DNA from 2 places in the Paenibacillus sp. MDV22-iso6 genome. Region 1 is predicted to be linked to the other one. Evidence: predicted binding sites of a transcription regulator. Region 1 holds the regulator's gene; the other holds the start of a gene.

Region 1 (4,361 bases):
TGACGCACTTCGTGCGGATCTAAATAAATCTGAAACAGAGGCTTATGGCTCTGAGATTCGGATCGTGTTGGGTGAACTGGATTTTGCATTGGAACATTTGGAGGAATGGGCTACACCAAAACCTGTGCCTACAAATTCTGCTATACCTGATGGAACAAGCTTAATTTATCCTGAACCTTATGGAGTTGCTCTTATTATTGCACCATGGAACTATCCGTTCCAACTGGCTTTCGGGCCTCTAATTGGAGCCATTGCTGCGGGTAACTGTGCCATTATTAAGCCGTCTGAATTAACCCCAGCCGTGTCACGTCTGACTTATGATTTGATTCATGAGATATTTCCTAGTGAGTACCTGGCAGTTATGGAAGGGGAAGTCGAGACGAGTACGGCATTGTTGAAAGAAAAGTTTGATTATATTTTCTTTACAGGCAGTACAGGTGTTGGCCGCATTGTTATGAAGGCAGCTGCTGAGCATTTGACTCCAGTTACGTTAGAACTAGGTGGTAAGAGTCCGGTCATTGTCCACCAGGATGCAGATTTGAAGCTGGCAGCTCAGCGCATTGTGCGCGGTAAATTCCTGAATGCTGGGCAAACCTGTGTCGCTCCAGACTATTTGCTTGTGCACGAGGAAGTACATGACAAATTATTGGAATTGATCGGTGCAGAAATTCAGGATAAATTTGGAGACGATGTGATGAGAAATGCTGATTTCCCGCACATTGTCAACGCACGTAACTTTGATCGTTTATCGGTGTTACTCCAAGATGGCAAAGCAATGATCGGTGGACGTTCTGAACGTAATCAGCTGCTCATTGAACCAACAGTACTGGGCGAAGTGGATTGGAAATCCCCAGTGATGCGAGAAGAGATCTTTGGTCCAGTTCTTCCTGTATTTAAGTATACCGACCTCAATCCCATGCTAGATGAGATTGTTCGCCGTCCAAAACCACTGGCATTATATCTCTTCACTCAGGATGAGGATCTGCAGAATCAGGTTCTGAATCAAGTATCTTTTGGTGGTGGTTGCATTAATGATACATTGTCTCATATGACATCACATTATCTTCCGTTTGGCGGCGTAGGAGAAAGTGGAATGGGTTCCTACCATGGTCAACAGAGTTTTGATGTGTTCTCTCATCATAAAAGCATTCTTAAACGCAGCGAATAATCTACTAACGTAGAACAATATAAGTTGTATAAGAAAAAAGAGGTTGTCCCGTTGAACGGGACAACCTCTTTTTGTATCTTATTGTGAGACTTCTGTACAACTTCAATACATATTAATGAATATCACGGAAAAGGCCAATGACTTTGCCCAGGATGCTAACGTGTTTCAAACGCAACGGTTCAAAAGTCGAATTTTCCGGTTGAAGACGAATATGATCTTTCTCTTTGTAGAACGTTTTTACCGTTGCTTCATCGTCTTCAGTCATGGCTACTACGATATCGCCGTTATCTGCAGTTTGCTGCTGACGTACGATAACATAGTCTCCGTTAACAATGCCTGCTTCAACCATACTGTCTCCCACGACCGAAAGCATAAATACTTTCTGTTCGCCTACATAATGCGTAGGAAGAGGGAAGTAATCTTCGATATTTTCTGTTGCTGTGATCGGAACCCCTGCAGTAACTTTACCCACGACAGGAATGCGAGCAACGCTGTGAGCAAACTGATGTGAATGCTCTGACTCTTCCTGGCTGAGAAGTTCAATGGCTCTTGGTTTGGTTGGGTCACGTCTAATCAGACCTTTCTTCTCCAAACGATCCAGATGTCCATGTACTGTAGAGCTGGAAGCCAACCCAACGGCTTCACCAATTTCGCGTACGGAAGGAGGATACCCCTTCAACCGGACTTCATTGCGTATAAACTCCAGAATAGCCTGTTGCCTGCTGGATATCTTCGACATACCGTATCAACCCCATTTTAGTAACGTTTGGGAAAATTATAACATAGAACCTCCGTTCGTACAAACATAAGTTCTAAATAAAATGCCATAAAATCAATGTTTTTTTGCGAATTAAGATGAAAATTTTCTTTTAGTCTAATCAAATACTGCAAATGACAATTCCAATACAATAGAAGAAAGATAATAGAATGTAGGATGCAACAAAAAAAGCGAACAATTGTTCTAAAAAGTTATTGTACAAAACAAGTGTTCGTGTTATATTGATTTCAACGGATAGGAACAAACGTTTGGGGGTCGATATTTAATGAGATATTCTACTTATCAAAGCATTTACGAACCGGTGCGTTCAGAAGTGGTTGAAACTAACATAAGGAATTTTAAGAAGGTTTTTGCAAAAGGTAATGTCCCAACTTGGGTCTTGAAATTAATAATCGTAAGCTTAATTATACTGGTTGGATGCAGTACAGTACTCACTGTGTTCGCTGGCAATGAGAACGATTTATTGCCTGGAGGGAAGATGGCAGTTTCACAAGGAGATACACTATGGAGTATATCATTGGATCACAAACCTGAAACAATGGATACACGTGTATATATAGAAGCAATCAAGAAAGTGAATCAACTTCATTCAACTTCAATACAGGTGGGACAAGTCTTAATACTGCCTCAATTCACAGATTAAAGCTGCATATCCACACGCGCTAATGCGTGTCAGCTTGACAAGCTGCCCTTAACATGTCAAAGTTAATATGACTTTGTATTTTTGGAGGGGACAAGCTTGGATATAGATAGTCTGGTAGCACGTATTAATGAATTGGCCCGTAAGCAAAAATCCACTGGATTGACAGAGGAAGAGCTCGCTGAACGTGCCAAACTTAGAGAAATCTATTTGAATAACATTCGAAGCAATTTCAGACAACAACTGGATACGATTGAAATTGTAGATGATGAGAACGATCAAGGCCACCAAGGCAAACTCAAACATTAAGGAAACCTAATGATATCATTATGATATTTAGGTTTTTTCCTGTTATCTAGAGGTTGCAAATTATAGGGGGAAATGTTGGTTTGCAGTTATGTAAGCCGATACAAAGAACATCTAAGGGGGATTCTCATGTCGCGTTCGTTCGAGAGAACGGTTCGAAAAAATTCTAAGCAGTTGAATCAGCAACGTAAAAAAAGCGGTAAACCGGTTTCTGGCACACCAGGTGAGGACGTATTTAAAGGACGCAGTCTTCTGTTTCCTATTTTTCTGATCGGACTAGCATTCCTGTACCTCTTTATGAGTACATTTCTTGTCAAAGCTCCGATGACCACTTGGGACTGGGTGACCTTGTTGCTGTATGTATTTTTGGCAGTCATCTTCATGCTCCGTCGTCCTTATGTCAAAATAGGAAGTAACCGGATTTTGACGACAAAAGGGAACCGTGAGCGTTCAATTGGAGTCGACGATATCGTGAAATTCAGAATTGAGCCAGGTACGGTTGTGATTGAGCATAATGCACGAGGTAAGAGATGGGTATTTACCAAACTACTGAATCGTTATGATACTGATGCAATTACTGAACGTCTTCTGAAATTCGCCAAAGCACATCAGATCACCGTGGAAACATACGAGAAAAAGTAATTTTGCATAAAGGGGAAGATGACCGAAATGGCGTTAAAAGCGATTTTGTTCGACCTAGATGATACTTTACTGTGGGATGAGCGCAGTGTTCGAGAGGCCTTTCATGAGACTTGCTTGATCGCAGCTCAAGAGACGGGCGTTAAACCCGAAGACCTTGAAGAAGCTGTTCGTAATGAGGCACGTAATCTGTATGAGTCTTATGAAACTTTTTCGTTTACCAAAATGATTGGGATTAACCCGTTTGAAGGTCTTTGGGCTAACTTCACGGGTGGGGATCAGCCGGAGTTTCGCCAGTTGGAGCAGCTTGCACCCGCATATCGTAAAGAGTCATGGCGTCGTGGCTTGTTAAAGTTGGGTGTTGATCGTGAAGATCTGGCGGAACAACTCGCCTTACAATTTGGGGCGGAGCGGAGATCAAGACCCCATGTCTATGAAGAAACGATGGAAACGTTGAGTCATCTACAAGGGAAGTTCAAGCTTTTGCTTTTAACCAACGGCTGTCCTGCTTTACAACAAGAGAAGCTTGACGGCGTTCCTGAATTGGCTCTTTTTTTTGACGAAATTATTATCTCGGGTTCGTTCGGTAAAGGCAAACCTGATCCTTCGATCTTCGAGCACGCATTGAGTAAGCTGGGAGTGCAACCTGAGGAGAGTATGATGGTTGGAGATAAGCTTACGACTGATATTCGTGGAGCATTGTCTGCAGGTATTCAATCTGTTTGGATTAACCGTGAGAATAAAGAGAATACCGAATCGTATGTGCCTGACCATCAAATCAAGCATTTATCCGAATTGGAACGAATCATTGCTGAATTCTCAATGAGTGC
Region 2 (4,361 bases), on a different contig from region 1:
TTTTTTTCATTGTTCCAGAGGATATTACTGACATCAAAGACGCTTCCAAGATCGAAGGTTTACGCATGCCTACAGACCTGCTGGGATTAAATCCACTGGTTTATGAAATTCGTTCAGACGGGAAATGGGCGCCAGCCGTCTCGGTGGCCTGTTCCAAAATCGCCGACAGCATCGAAGAACAGGGGCGATGGAGCGATCCCGAAGTGGAAAAAATTATCGAGAAGCACAAAAGGTCTGAGGGTGAAGCCCGATTACAGTTGCTCAAGCTGCTGCGATTCTTCAGGGAGTTACTGCGTACCCGCAAAGCAGATTCGGTTATGTTGGAGCGAATGAGCGATGCACTTCGAAGTGCATTTGTATCCCTTCCTCCATTTGCCGTGCGTGGGACTGCCATATACCGTACAGATGACAGTGGTCATATTGAACAATTATGTGGTAACGTTGGGGAACCGGGGAGAAAATATAACTTGTCCGCCAACGACGACAAACAACCTGATGATCCGAAGCGAATTCTGGTTATTGATTCTTACCGGGAGAACAAGATCAAGATCAATCTCTACGACGACTACCTTGAGAAAGAGTATCTGCTATGCTATCCTGTAGCCAAGAGGTATGTAATCACAGTCCATATTATTGGACATATTGAAGCGGATGAGGCGATTTTTCAGCAGATGGATTTGGAGAACCGTCATCTGTTCAACGCCATCAACGATTTGTTAGGAGGCGAACCGGAATGAAACCGGAAACGAAAAAAATAAGCAAGCGCTGGGGCAGCGACAAAAAGGTACGCCTCAGTTCTGCGCCCGAATCATCACGACCGGTTCCGGAACCCAAGGAAGAAGATCGTTTCCACAAACCGGCCGTACCGCTAACTACGATTGGCCCTTCCCTGAAGGGTAAGGAAAGACCTTACAAAGTGATTCTGGAAAAAGAGGCTCTTTACGAGAAGCCTCAGTATCTGGCTTAACCGCTTTATGCTCATATACAACTCTGCCGTCTGGTTCGGCAGATCATCTGGCCCCGCCGCCCAAGGCAGGGGCTTTTTTGTTGCAAAACTTTGGCAACCCTTCATAACCTTCGCTAGTACCAACGGACTAAAAGCTCTTCATCCATTCCGCTGATACAATTAAGTCGTTTTCTTTATGCCCTTAGGTTTCCTGCAAAACCCAAAAATTATACCTTATTTTGGAGAAGGCTTGTCCCTATTTCAACACCTTAAATCTCAGCATAAACCGAATATGGGCTACTTCCAATATTTCTCGGTTGTATTGTGTATCAGCATTGCATATATTGATTATAATATAAGAACATACGTTCTGTAAATAAGAACATGTCCGAATTCAAGGTTAAGGAAGTGAAAGTATGTCATCATCCCCTTCCGCCCCATCCCCTGCGGATGAAGACCACCGATTGATTAAAAGCATGGTTGTACGCACTCTGCTGCTGGATGTGCTTGAACGGGATATTCGCACACTGGATACGTTGCAGCTCAAAATGCCAGAGGTGTACATTCTGTCTCTAACCCGCATTCAAAATGATGTACTTAAGGAAATGCTGACGCTTCGCAAACAGATGAGAACTCGTGGCGTCAAGGTTCTGGAGGAGAAACGGCAAGTTGATGGAATCGAAACCCAGTATCTGTGCAGAGGATATTTACAGCGGTTCTATATGCTGTGGACGTTCGCACGGAATGAAGTCAAAAAAGAGCTTAGTCGGCATCTGGATATGGACTTGACCCAGCCGTTATAGCTGATTCATCTGCTTAATGTACCCGTCATCGTTTGAATTCACAACTCTTAGTCCACTTAGTTCGCTTACTCCTCAGAATCCTCACCCTTCTGCCTAATCGAAACAGGTTGACCCCAGGAGGCTGCGTTCATTAAGATGGAATAGACATGTCTGTACATTCCGTTCAGACTTGCAATGAAAATGGATTCCTATAAGCAACAAGCCTGCCTGCCATTAACGGCGGACAGACTTGTTCATTGGAATTGCTTTCAACGTCTTATCAATCAAGGAGTTGTACTTCATGGACTTGAATTCGCATTTAATTAAAAATCAAAAACCCGCACATACAGGCATTGCCGCAGATGTTACCGAACTGATCGGCCAGACACCTGCCGTCAGACTGAACCGACTTACAGGCAGCGATTCCGCTGACGTATACGTTAAGCTGGAATATTTCAACCCCAGCGGCAGCGTCAAAGACCGTGCCGCCTATAACCTGATCGTTCAGGCTGAACGGGCAGGAGTGCTGCTTCCCGGCGCAACCATTATCGAACCGACCAGCGGCAATACCGGCATCGGTCTTGCGATGAATGCTGCTGCCAAGGGATATAAGGCCATTCTGATCATGCCGGACAACATGTCCAAGGAACGCATCAACATCCTGAAAGCCTATGGTGCAGATGTCGTACTTACCCCTGCTGCGGAACGGATGCCTGGCGCGATTCGCAAGGCCAAAGAACTTCAGGCCGACATTCCGGGAAGTTTCATTCCCCAGCAATTCGAGAATCAAGCGAACCCGGACATCCACCGGATCACCACGGCTCCCGAAATTATGCAGCAGATGGAAGGCAAGCTGGACGCCTTTATCGCCACGGCGGGAACAGGCGGTACGATCACCGGAACGGGAGAAGAACTGCGTAAGCAGCTGCCGGACATTCGTATCTATGCGGTAGAGCCGAAAGGTTCTCCTGTGCTGTCCGGCGGCGAGCCCGGACCCCACAAGCTCGTCGGTACAAGTCCGGGGTTCATTCCGGACATTCTGAATACCGACGTGTGGGATGCCATTATCCAGGTGTCCGATGAGGATGCACTGGATACGATGCGGCAGCTTGCTGCCCGGGAAGGGCTGCTACTCGGCCCTTCCTCTGGCGCTTCGGTGTGGGCCTCCCTGCGCATCGCGCGGGAACTGGGGCCGGGTCACCGAGTGCTCTGCATTGCGCCCGATACCGGGGAACGGTATTTGAGCATGGGTATTTTTTAACAAAGAAAAACTCTTACACAAGTTAAAGACTCCCCTCCAAAATGAGCGCTTGATCACAGCTGGACGTTGAATCCGTAGCGTACAAGTACTTATTCTGGAAAGGAGCCAGTTAAGTTAAATATTCTAAATATAGAACTAGTGTGTCAGGGTTGTCCATTCTACACCTTCGGGAAGCAGAGCCGCAATGCGGTCTTTGGCTTCCTTTTTGCTGTATAACGATTCATCGAGAATCGCGGCGGTACCTGAATCACTGCTGGTCCGAATCAAACGTCCCAGACCTTGCTTCACGCGCAGCAACATGTATGGAAGATCGATCTCTTCATAAGGTGCAGCAGACGCTGTGCGTTTTGCATTAAATACAGGGTCCTGTGGTGGATACGGGAGCGACCAGATCATGACATTGGATAATGACGGTCCTGGAACGTCCAGACCTTCCCACAGATTGACGGAGCACAGTACACTCTCCTCATCCTCCTGGAAAGCGGCAATCAGGTCACTAATCTCCCGATCTCCCTCATACATAAAGCGTAACCCTTGAGCCTCAGGGACATGAACAATGTCCTGCTTGAATGCACGCAGCTCTTCCATCGTACGGAACAGAATAAGGGCACGACCCCCACTCTCCTGAAGCAACGTTACGGCGTCACGCAACCGATTTTCATTTTCCGGGTGACCAGGTACGGTTTCATCTGTAATCTTCATCTGCATTTTGTCCGCATAGTCATATGGAGAAGCCACGGAGAACGATACAAAATCATCAATCCCCAGACTGTCTGCCACATAACGGAATGAATTATCCACAGATAACGTTGCGGATGAGAAGACAATCGGAATGCCTGTGTTGAACACACGCTCGTTCAGAATTTCCTTCACGGTACGCGGCATGATCGATAAGGTTGTCTCGTCATCGCTCTGTTCAGCCCAGCAGATGTACCCATCTTCCTTACGGAACAACGCAAGGGCAGACTGAATCATGTCCAGATGTTCTTCCACTACACGCATCTGATAGCCGTCCAGCGAGAACAATCCGCTCTCAAATACCAATTCTTCGCCGATCGCATCCAATACGCTGGTCAGTCGTTCAATCTCCCGCAGCAACGGCGGTTCTACCCGCACTTCTTTCCGTTCCGATCCGGGAATGGCTACCGTATACGTATCCAGCAACGCGAACAGTCGCTCACTGCTCTCTATCGCTTCATCCACACGCTCGGCGAGGGATTCACGAATCTCACCTTCAAGCAGGCGAGTGACGAGTTCCTCGAAGATGCGGTGTTTCAATTTGTAGCTCAGTGCGTTCAGGGCCGCTTCTTCCAGCAAATGTCCTTCATCAAATACAACCGAGCTGTGATCAGGCAGCAATGGCAATTGTCCC

The links. The regulator LexA, encoded in region 1, represses DNA repair genes until DNA is damaged. The targets are predictions, from matches to a motif close to CGAACATATGTTCG.
Region 2: the regulator LexA is predicted to act here: its motif matches at 1,305-1,318, upstream of AC4PM4_RS21040 (YhjD family protein).

Annotation. Positions count from the first base shown of each region.
Region 1 is NZ_JBZVDZ010000009.1:180,610-184,970, reverse strand. Features, by position in the region: gene AC4PM4_RS24535 (aldehyde dehydrogenase) at 1-1,168, shown strand, start outside; gene lexA (transcriptional repressor LexA) at 1,281-1,907, opposite strand; gene AC4PM4_RS24525 (LysM peptidoglycan-binding domain-containing protein) at 2,212-2,589, shown strand; gene AC4PM4_RS24520 (DUF896 domain-containing protein) at 2,686-2,895, shown strand; gene AC4PM4_RS24515 (hypothetical protein) at 3,022-3,534, shown strand; gene AC4PM4_RS24510 (HAD family hydrolase) at 3,562-4,361, shown strand, end outside.
Region 2 is NZ_JBZVDZ010000007.1:317,518-321,878, forward strand. Features, by position in the region: gene AC4PM4_RS21030 (nucleotide-binding protein) at 1-737, shown strand, start outside; gene AC4PM4_RS21035 (hypothetical protein) at 734-967, shown strand; gene AC4PM4_RS21040 (YhjD family protein) at 1,363-1,749, shown strand; gene cysK (cysteine synthase A) at 2,030-2,989, shown strand; gene AC4PM4_RS21050 (ATP-dependent DNA helicase) at 3,125-4,361, opposite strand, start outside.